Regions from separate parts of the Clostridium sp. CM037 genome, predicted to be linked through region 2. Evidence: a T-box and tRNA genes for the amino acid it is inferred to sense, from the RefSeq annotation. Region 2 holds a T-box; the other holds one or more tRNA genes.
The links. The T-box of region 2 lies ahead of thrS (threonine--tRNA ligase). A T-box ahead of a tRNA ligase gene usually reads a tRNA of that ligase, here a tRNA-Thr.
Positions count from the first base shown of each region.

Region 1: it has a tRNA-Thr gene. The T-box ahead of thrS (threonine--tRNA ligase) is inferred to sense a tRNA for this amino acid. The anticodon was not compared.

Region 1 covers NZ_CM143650.1:386,152-390,304, forward strand. Annotated here, with positions in the region: gene rlmB (23S rRNA (guanosine(2251)-2'-O)-methyltransferase RlmB) at 1-536, shown strand, start outside; gene ACWJKP_RS01995 (NYN domain-containing protein) at 545-1,054, shown strand; gene sigH (RNA polymerase sporulation sigma factor SigH) at 1,154-1,771, shown strand; tRNA gene ACWJKP_RS02005 (tRNA-Gly) at 1,841-1,915, shown strand; tRNA gene ACWJKP_RS02010 (tRNA-Thr) at 1,925-2,000, shown strand; gene tuf (elongation factor Tu) at 2,082-3,275, shown strand; gene rpmG (50S ribosomal protein L33) at 3,467-3,616, shown strand; gene secE (preprotein translocase subunit SecE) at 3,655-3,879, shown strand; gene nusG (transcription termination/antitermination protein NusG) at 3,926-4,153, shown strand, end outside.
Region 2 covers NZ_CM143650.1:2,879,601-2,883,753, forward strand. Annotated here, with positions in the region: gene ACWJKP_RS13950 (hypothetical protein) at 1-79, shown strand, start outside; gene thrS (threonine--tRNA ligase) at 225-1,994, opposite strand; T-box leader at 2,034-2,260, opposite strand; gene ACWJKP_RS13960 (hypothetical protein) at 2,456-2,590, opposite strand; gene ACWJKP_RS13965 (ABC transporter permease) at 2,665-4,153, opposite strand, start outside.

The DNA.
Region 1 (4,153 bases), 1.7 Mb from region 2:
AAGGAGTTATTGCTATAGTAACACCTTACAAATATTTTCAATTAAATGACATATTTGAATATGCGCGAGAAAGAGGAGAAAAGCCTTTTATAATTATACTAGATGAAATTGAAGATCCACATAACTTTGGGTCTATCATAAGAACTGCAGAGGTATGCGGAGCTCACGGAATAATTATACCTAAGAGAAAAAATGTGGGAGTTACACCAACAGTGTATAAAACATCAGCTGGTGCAATTGAACATATGAAAATAGCAAAAGTAACTAATATAAATGCAACTATTGAAGAAATAAAAGGACTCGGAGTATGGGTTTATGGTGCGGATATGGATGCCGAAAATTATGTTTTTAATACTGATTTAACTGGTGCGGTAGCCCTTGTTATTGGAAGTGAGGGTAGAGGCATTTCTAAACTTACAAAAGAAAAATGTGATGTTCTAGTAAAAATACCCATGTCAGGGAAAATAACATCTTTAAATGCATCGGTTGCAGGTGGTATAATAATGTATGAAATTATGAAGCAAAAGATTAAATGAGGTAAAAAGTGAAAACAGTTTTTGTTGATGGGTATAATGTTATAAATAGCTGGCCAAATCTTAAAAAGATTAAAGATTTTAGTTACGAATCTTCACGCCTGCAGCTTATTGACACTCTTCAAAATTACTCGGGATTTAAAGGATATAAAATATTTATAGTTTTTGATGCACAAATGGTTAAAGGTAGCCTTCAAAAAAAAGAAAGACAAGGAAATTTAGTTGTGATTTTTACAAAAGAGGGCGAAACTGCGGATGATTATATTGAGAGAATGGTCAATAATATAGGACGAAAATCCGAAGTCTGCGTTGTCACGTCAGACTCGCTAGAGCAGCAAGTTACCTTTCAAAGAGGGGCAACTCGAATGTCTTCCATTGAATTTTATCACGAAGTAATTAGTACACAAAAAGAGATTCAAATAAATATCGAAAAAAAACATTTAGGGAAAAGAAATTGGTTAGAAGAGAGAATAGATGAAAAAACATTAAAAAAACTTGAAAAAATACGCAGGAGCCATTGAATTTTCTTGACTATAGAAATTGCACTAAGGTATAATCATCTATATGACACATGTTTGGTGTGGAGGGGATATTTGTTGGAAAAAATCATTAGAGCTAGTATGGATACTTCATGCTTTGAAGAAAGATTGGATGAAGAAGTAGTCATTGAAGCACAAAATGGAAATGTTAGGGCACAAGAATATTTAATTAATAAATACAGGAATTTTATTAAAGCCAAGGCTAAGTCGTATTTTTTGATTGGGGCTGATAAAGAAGATATTTACCAAGAAGGAATGATAGGTCTCTATAAGGCCATTAGAGATTTTAAGGCAGATAGATTATCTTCTTTTAGGGCTTTCGCAGAAATTTGTGTTACAAGACAGATAATTACAGCAATAAAAACAGCTACTCGCCAAAAACACATTCCCCTTAATACATATATATCTTTAAATAAGCCAATATATGACGAGGAATCAGACAGAACATTATTGGATGTGTTATCAGGTGCTAAAATTACTGATCCCGAAGAGCTAGTTATAAGCCGTGAAGAAGTAATAAGCATTCAAAATGAAATTGGGGAAGTTCTTTCAGAACTAGAGATGGAAGTGTTGATGTCATACTTAGATGGTAAATCTTATCAAGAGATTGCTTGTGATTTAGATAGGCATGCAAAGTCTATTGATAATGCGCTACAAAGAGTAAAAAGAAAATTAGAAAAATGTCTAAGCAAAAGATGAAAATACATTGACAAAAAAATAAACAGTAGTATAATCAATAATTGGTGTATAGCTTTAAGTTGTACGTCGGCGGGAGTAGCTCAGTGGTAGAGCACCAGCTTCCCAAGCTGGGTGTCGCGGGTTCGATACCCGTTTCCCGCTCCAAAATTTAATGCCCATATAGCTCAGTCGGCAGAGCGTCACCTTGGTAAGGTGGAGGTCACCGGTTCAATTCCGGTTATGGGCTCCATAACTATTAAATCCGTACAATACGCTAGGATGAGTTTACTTGCACAAAAGTGTAATTATTTATATTGAGGAGGAATACAAAATGGCAAAGGCAAAGTTTGAAAGAAGCAAACCACACGTAAACATTGGAACAATAGGGCACGTAGATCACGGCAAGACAACATTAACAGCTGCAATAACAGCAGTACTCGCAACTAAAGGTCTAGCAGAAGTATCTAGGTTTGACCAAATTGACAAAGCACCTGAGGAAAGAGAAAGAGGAATTACAATAAATACATCACATGTTGAGTATGAAACAGATAATAGACATTATGCACATGTTGATTGCCCAGGACATGCAGATTATGTAAAGAACATGATCACAGGCGCAGCACAAATGGATGGAGCAATTCTAGTTGTTAGTGCAGCAGATGGCCCAATGCCTCAAACAAGAGAGCATATACTATTAGCAAGCAGAGTTGGAGTAGGATATATAGTAGTATTCTTAAACAAAGCAGATATGGTAGATGATCCAGAATTATTAGAACTTGTTGAAATGGAAGTAAGAGAATTATTAAGTGAGTATGACTTCCCTGGTGACGACATCCCAGTAGTAACAGGATCAGCGTTAAAAGCATTAGAAAACCCAACTGATGAAGAAGCATCAAAATGCATAACTGAATTAATGGAAGCAGTAGATAGCTACATTCCAACACCAACAAGAGCAACAGATAAAGCATTCTTAATGCCAGTAGAAGATGTATTCACAATCACAGGTAGAGGAACAGTTGCTACAGGAAGAGTTGAAGCTGGAATACTTAAGGTTGGAGAAGAAGTAGAAATCGTAGGACTTAGCGAAGATAAAAGAAAAGTTGTATGTACAGGAGTTGAAATGTTTAGAAAACTTTTAGATCAAGCAATGGCCGGAGACAACATCGGAGCATTACTAAGAGGAGTACAAAGAACAGATATTCAAAGAGGTCAAGTACTTTCTAAACCAGGTTCAATACATCCACATGATAAATTTGTAGGTCAAGTATATGTACTTAAAAAAGAAGAAGGCGGAAGACATACTCCATTCTTCGACGGATATAGACCACAGTTTTATTTCAGAACAACTGATGTAACTGGATCAATAAAATTACCAGACGGAATGGAAATGGTAATGCCAGGAGATCACATAGACATGAATGTTGAACTAATCACTCAAGTAGCAATGGATGAGGGATTAAGATTCGCAATCAGAGAAGGTGGAAGAACAGTAGGTTCAGGAGTTGTTACTTCAATAGTTAAATAATACAAACAAAAAAATGCATTATGAATTAGAAGAAAGAAAATTGTTTAATAAAAAAACACCTTGAACTAATTCATTGACATATGTATTAAATTGTGATAACTTATTTAAGTATAACAAAAATGCTAAAGATAGCTTAGCGCTTAATAAGTATGAGCTTTCTTAAATAGATGGAAAACCGGGAGGTGTAGATTGTGAGAGTAAAAGTAACTTTAGCTTGTACTGATTGCAAACAGAGAAATTACAATACAATGAAAAACAAAAAAAATAACCCAGACAGAATAGAAATGAAGAAATACTGTAAGTTCTGCCACAAACATACACTTCATAAAGAAACAAAATAATACAGCATTAAACACAAAACAGTAGGGATGTGAATAAAATGGCTGTTACTGGGAATGTTAAAGTAAAGGAAAAATCAAACCAAAAAGGTATAGTGAAGTTTTTCAATGAACTTAAGGCAGAGGCGAAAAGAATAACTTGGCCTTCAAAACAAGATGTTAAAAAGGCAACTTTTGCAGTGACAAGTTTTTGTTTTATTTTTGTGATTTTAATAGGTTTGTTGGATTATGGTTTTAAGAACCTCTATAAACTAATCTTTAAATAAGGTAAAGGAAGGAGGTAGGGGGACGGAATACTCCACCCCTTGAGCTATGGCAGATAAAGCTAAATGGTATGTTGTACATACATATTCTGGTTATGAAAATAAAGTTAAAGTCAACCTAGAAAAAGCGATCGAAAATAGAAATCTTGAAGAATATGTACACGATATTCAAGTGCCTATGGAAGAAGTAGTTGAAGTAAAGGATGGAAAAAAGAAAATAACTTTAAAAAAGGTGTTTCCAGGTTATGTTATGGTTAAAATGCTTATGACAGATGAA
Region 2 (4,153 bases):
CCTGAAAGAAAATAAGTTAAGTGAGGTTTTTAAAGTACCAGGTACATTTATCCCTTCGATATCTTTTACCTATCAATGAAACTGCGGTCATGGAACATCAAAGCGCTAATAAGGCTACACGCCTTTAAATTATCTTAAAGGAATGTAGCCTTATTATATTGAATAGAATGTTTTTTATTTTAAAAATAACCGAAATGGTATAATTAAATTTCATGTTTTTACAATTAATCATCTAGCCTTTTACTATCGATTTCCTGTATGATTCTTGAAATAAAGTCCTCAAGTAAGCAATTGCCCTCATCGCCATTCTTTCTACTTCTAAGGGATATACTCGCTGAGTTTTCTTCTTTTTCACCAATAACAATAATATATGGCAATCTTTCGCTTCGAGCCTCTCTAATTTTATAGCCTATTTTTTCTGCTCTACCATCTAAACTAACCCTGATATTATTTTCTTCCAGTTTATTTACTACAGCTTTTGCATAATTGTTATACTGCTCCGATATAGGTAGTATTTTAACTTGAACAGGTGATAGCCATGTTGGAAACTTTCCTGCAAAATGTTCTATCAAAATGCCAATAAATCTTTCTATACTACCAAAAATTACTCTGTGTATAACAATTGGTCTGTGCTTTTCTCCGTCACTGCCAATATATTGAAGATTAAATCTTTGAGGAAGCTGCAAATCTAGTTGTATAGTTCCACATTGCCATTCCCTTCCTATGCTATCTTGCAAGTGAAAGTCAATTTTAGGTCCGTAGAATGCTCCGTCTCCTTCATTTATCTTAAAGTCCATGTTCATTTCCGTGAGAGCGCCCTGAAGTGAGCTTTCTGCTAATTGCCACTCTTCATCACTTCCCATAGAATTTTCAGGTCTTGTTGAAAGTTCTACTCTATATTTAAATCCAAACCTTCCATAAACTTCATTTATAAGTTTAACTACACCCTTTATCTCTTCTTTTATCTGCTCCGGCAGCATGAATATGTGAGCATCATCCTGTGTAAATGCTCTAACCCTCATAAGCCCATGCAAAGCTCCAGATAGTTCATGTCTATGCACCTTTCCTAGTTCTCCAGCTCTTATTGGTAGATCCCTGTAAGAGTGAGTTTCTGATTTATATACAAGCATTCCTCCTGGACAGTTCATTGGTTTTATAGCGAATTCTTCTTCGTCTATATTGACAGTATACATATTTTCTTTATAGTGAGACCAATGCCCAGATGTTTCCCAAAGTTCCTTGTTTAATATCATAGGTGTTTCTATCTCAACATACCCAGCCTTATTATGAAGTTCTCTCCAGTACTCAATTAACTTATTTTTTAAAACTACGCCATTAGGGAGAAAGAATGGAAAACCTGGTCCTTCATCCATTAAAGCAAATAACTTTAGCTCTTTCCCGAGTTTTCTATGATCCCTTTTCTTCGCTTCTTCAAGCATATTCAAATATTCATCAAGTTCGCTTTTCCTCGCAAATGCCGTTCCGTATATTCTTTGAAGCATTTTATTTTTTTCACTACCCCTAAAGTAGGCCCCTGCAACTGATAATAGTTTGAAGGCTTTTACCTTTGAAGTTGATAATACATGAGGCCCTGCACAGAGTTCTATAAAATCTCCTTGCTTAAAGAAAACTAGTTCTTCATCCTCTGGCAAATCATTAATGAGTTCTATTTTATAAATTTCTCCCTTATCTTTCATAAGTCTTAAAGCTTCTTCCCTAGAAATCACTGATCTCTCGAGTCTTAAGTCTTCCTTAACTATTTTTCTCATTTCTTCTTCTATTTTCTCAAGCATATCCATAGTAAAGGGCTCTTCCACATCAAAGTCATAATAAAATCCATTATCTATTGCAGGCCCTATAGCCAATTTAACATTCGGATACAATCTTTTTACCGCCTGAGCAAGTATATGCGATGTGGTGTGCCTAAGTGCCCTTTTTCCTTCTTCTTCATTAGAATTTATTACACTGCCGTCTTTTATTACAACTTTTAACATGAATATTCCTCCTTCAAAAAATAATAAACCCGTCCCAAAATAAGGGACGAGTTTTATCGCGATTCCACCCAAATTACAGAAGGCTTAGTTTAAAATCACCTCTGTCACTCAATACCGCTAACGCCGGTCTGCGGAATTACCTACTTAAGTTCAGTAATCAACTCGGAGGTGGTTTTCAATAGTGCTCGCTTAAGAAACTTTTCAGCCGGTGAGTTTCTCTCTCTTTGAACAGTATACTATTTACTTTTCCTCTTCACAGTTTTTAATTTAAAATTAGTATATTCCAAAGCGTCTTCATTGTCAATATGTGTTATAATTATTATAATATGTGTATTTCATATATAAGTGATTATTTATATATTATATCCTAAAATTTTAACAACATTCTTGCAAATGATTTGATTGAAAAATATTTACTCATGATCTATAATTGAACTGACCGATAAATATTAAGAAGATAATTACATTATCCTGTATGTCCTTAAATATCGCGCTACCCCCTCTATAGGACTTAGTCCATACTCTTCAAGTAGTTCATTCATTAAACCTTGGTAGGGGTTCTTTACTTCTAGTCTTTCTGCTACCATTATTCCCATCCAGTGACCCTCCAATTCATTAGCTTTTTGCTAATTTTATTATACCTTACCCCGGGTCACCTGACCTAATAGTATTATACTATTTCGTCTTTGATTGATTCTATTACAATACTTTTTTTAACGCCTGTTGAAGAAATCCCATACGCCAAAAATATAGATGCAATTATAAGCATAGCATACGCTAAAATTGGTACAACTGGAAAAACAGACATAAACTCAGACCATGTAATTAAGGTTAATCTTAACATAAACCAACAAATAAATAATACTATTGGTATGCTAACAATAATCGGTGTTAATGCAAAGAACAAACCTTCTATCATCAACATTTTATTTAGTCCTTTTGGTGTTAATCCTACTGCCCGAAGCATAGCAAATTCTCTTTTGCGCAGTCTAAGATTATTCGAAATGGTAGAAAAAGCATTAATAATGCCAATTATTCCAAACATTAATGCTACAGAAAGAACACCAATAGAAACGGATTTTTGAACCAGTTTGTCATTATTTTTTTCTTCCAGTAGAGTCCATATACTAAAATCTTCGGATCCAAGATAAGAACTGCAAATTCGAGTTAGTTCTTTCTTAACACGTGGACTAGACTCATCACCCACAAATAAATCAATTGACATACTGCTAGATTCAAGCATGCGCTCTGGCATAAAATCACTAACTATCTTCTGATAGTTTTTCATAGGAACTATATATGCTAAGCTGTATCCACCCATGCTTAGCTCAGAGGGAGAAATCTCTGTAACATGGCCCACTTGAGCATTAAATTTATAATTTGTATTCATATCATTTTCTATTTTTTCATTTATTACTAGCTTATCGCCTTGTTTTATATTTAACAATGGTATTTTCTGCACAACTTTTGAATTCTCTGATACATAATGTGTGCTATCTAACAATACTCCTGTTGTCACACCATCCTTATAATATGCCTCCTCATCAGCACCAATTTTTTCACAATACTTTTTAAATGATTTATCGCTTAATCCAACTAAATTTGTTATAATTCTATACTTTCCATTTTCACTCAATACATTATGTTTGGAGGGTACCTTAGCAAATCCTCCATATTTAGCAAAAACATCTGACTCTTGTTTTGATGTTACATAAGTTGAAGTACGTACCTGTCTTCTAATGACACTATCCCTAACTTCAGGCAGAGAAGTAACTTCATTTATCATCTTATCACTTGGTTTATCAATCATTTTCAGGATAATCTTCATATCATGATTAGGTATTTCAGCATTCTTAGAATTGGCTAAATTAAAGATGGCTATAATGTTAAGATACCCAGCTATTAAGATAAAACACATTGAAAGAGATAGTACAGCCGTACGTAAAGCCCTTTTGTTAGCTGAAAATTGTGATATTGCTAGTTCACCTTCTATACCAAATATTTTTTTGATTATTAAGTGGGATTTTTGCTTTTTGAATTTTACTTTAGTACTATTCTGACGTATTCCAGCAATAGCTGATACTTTCATAATTTTTCTTGCGGGAATATACGCTGAAACTAAAATAGTAATCAATGAGATGATTATTGAAAAACCAACT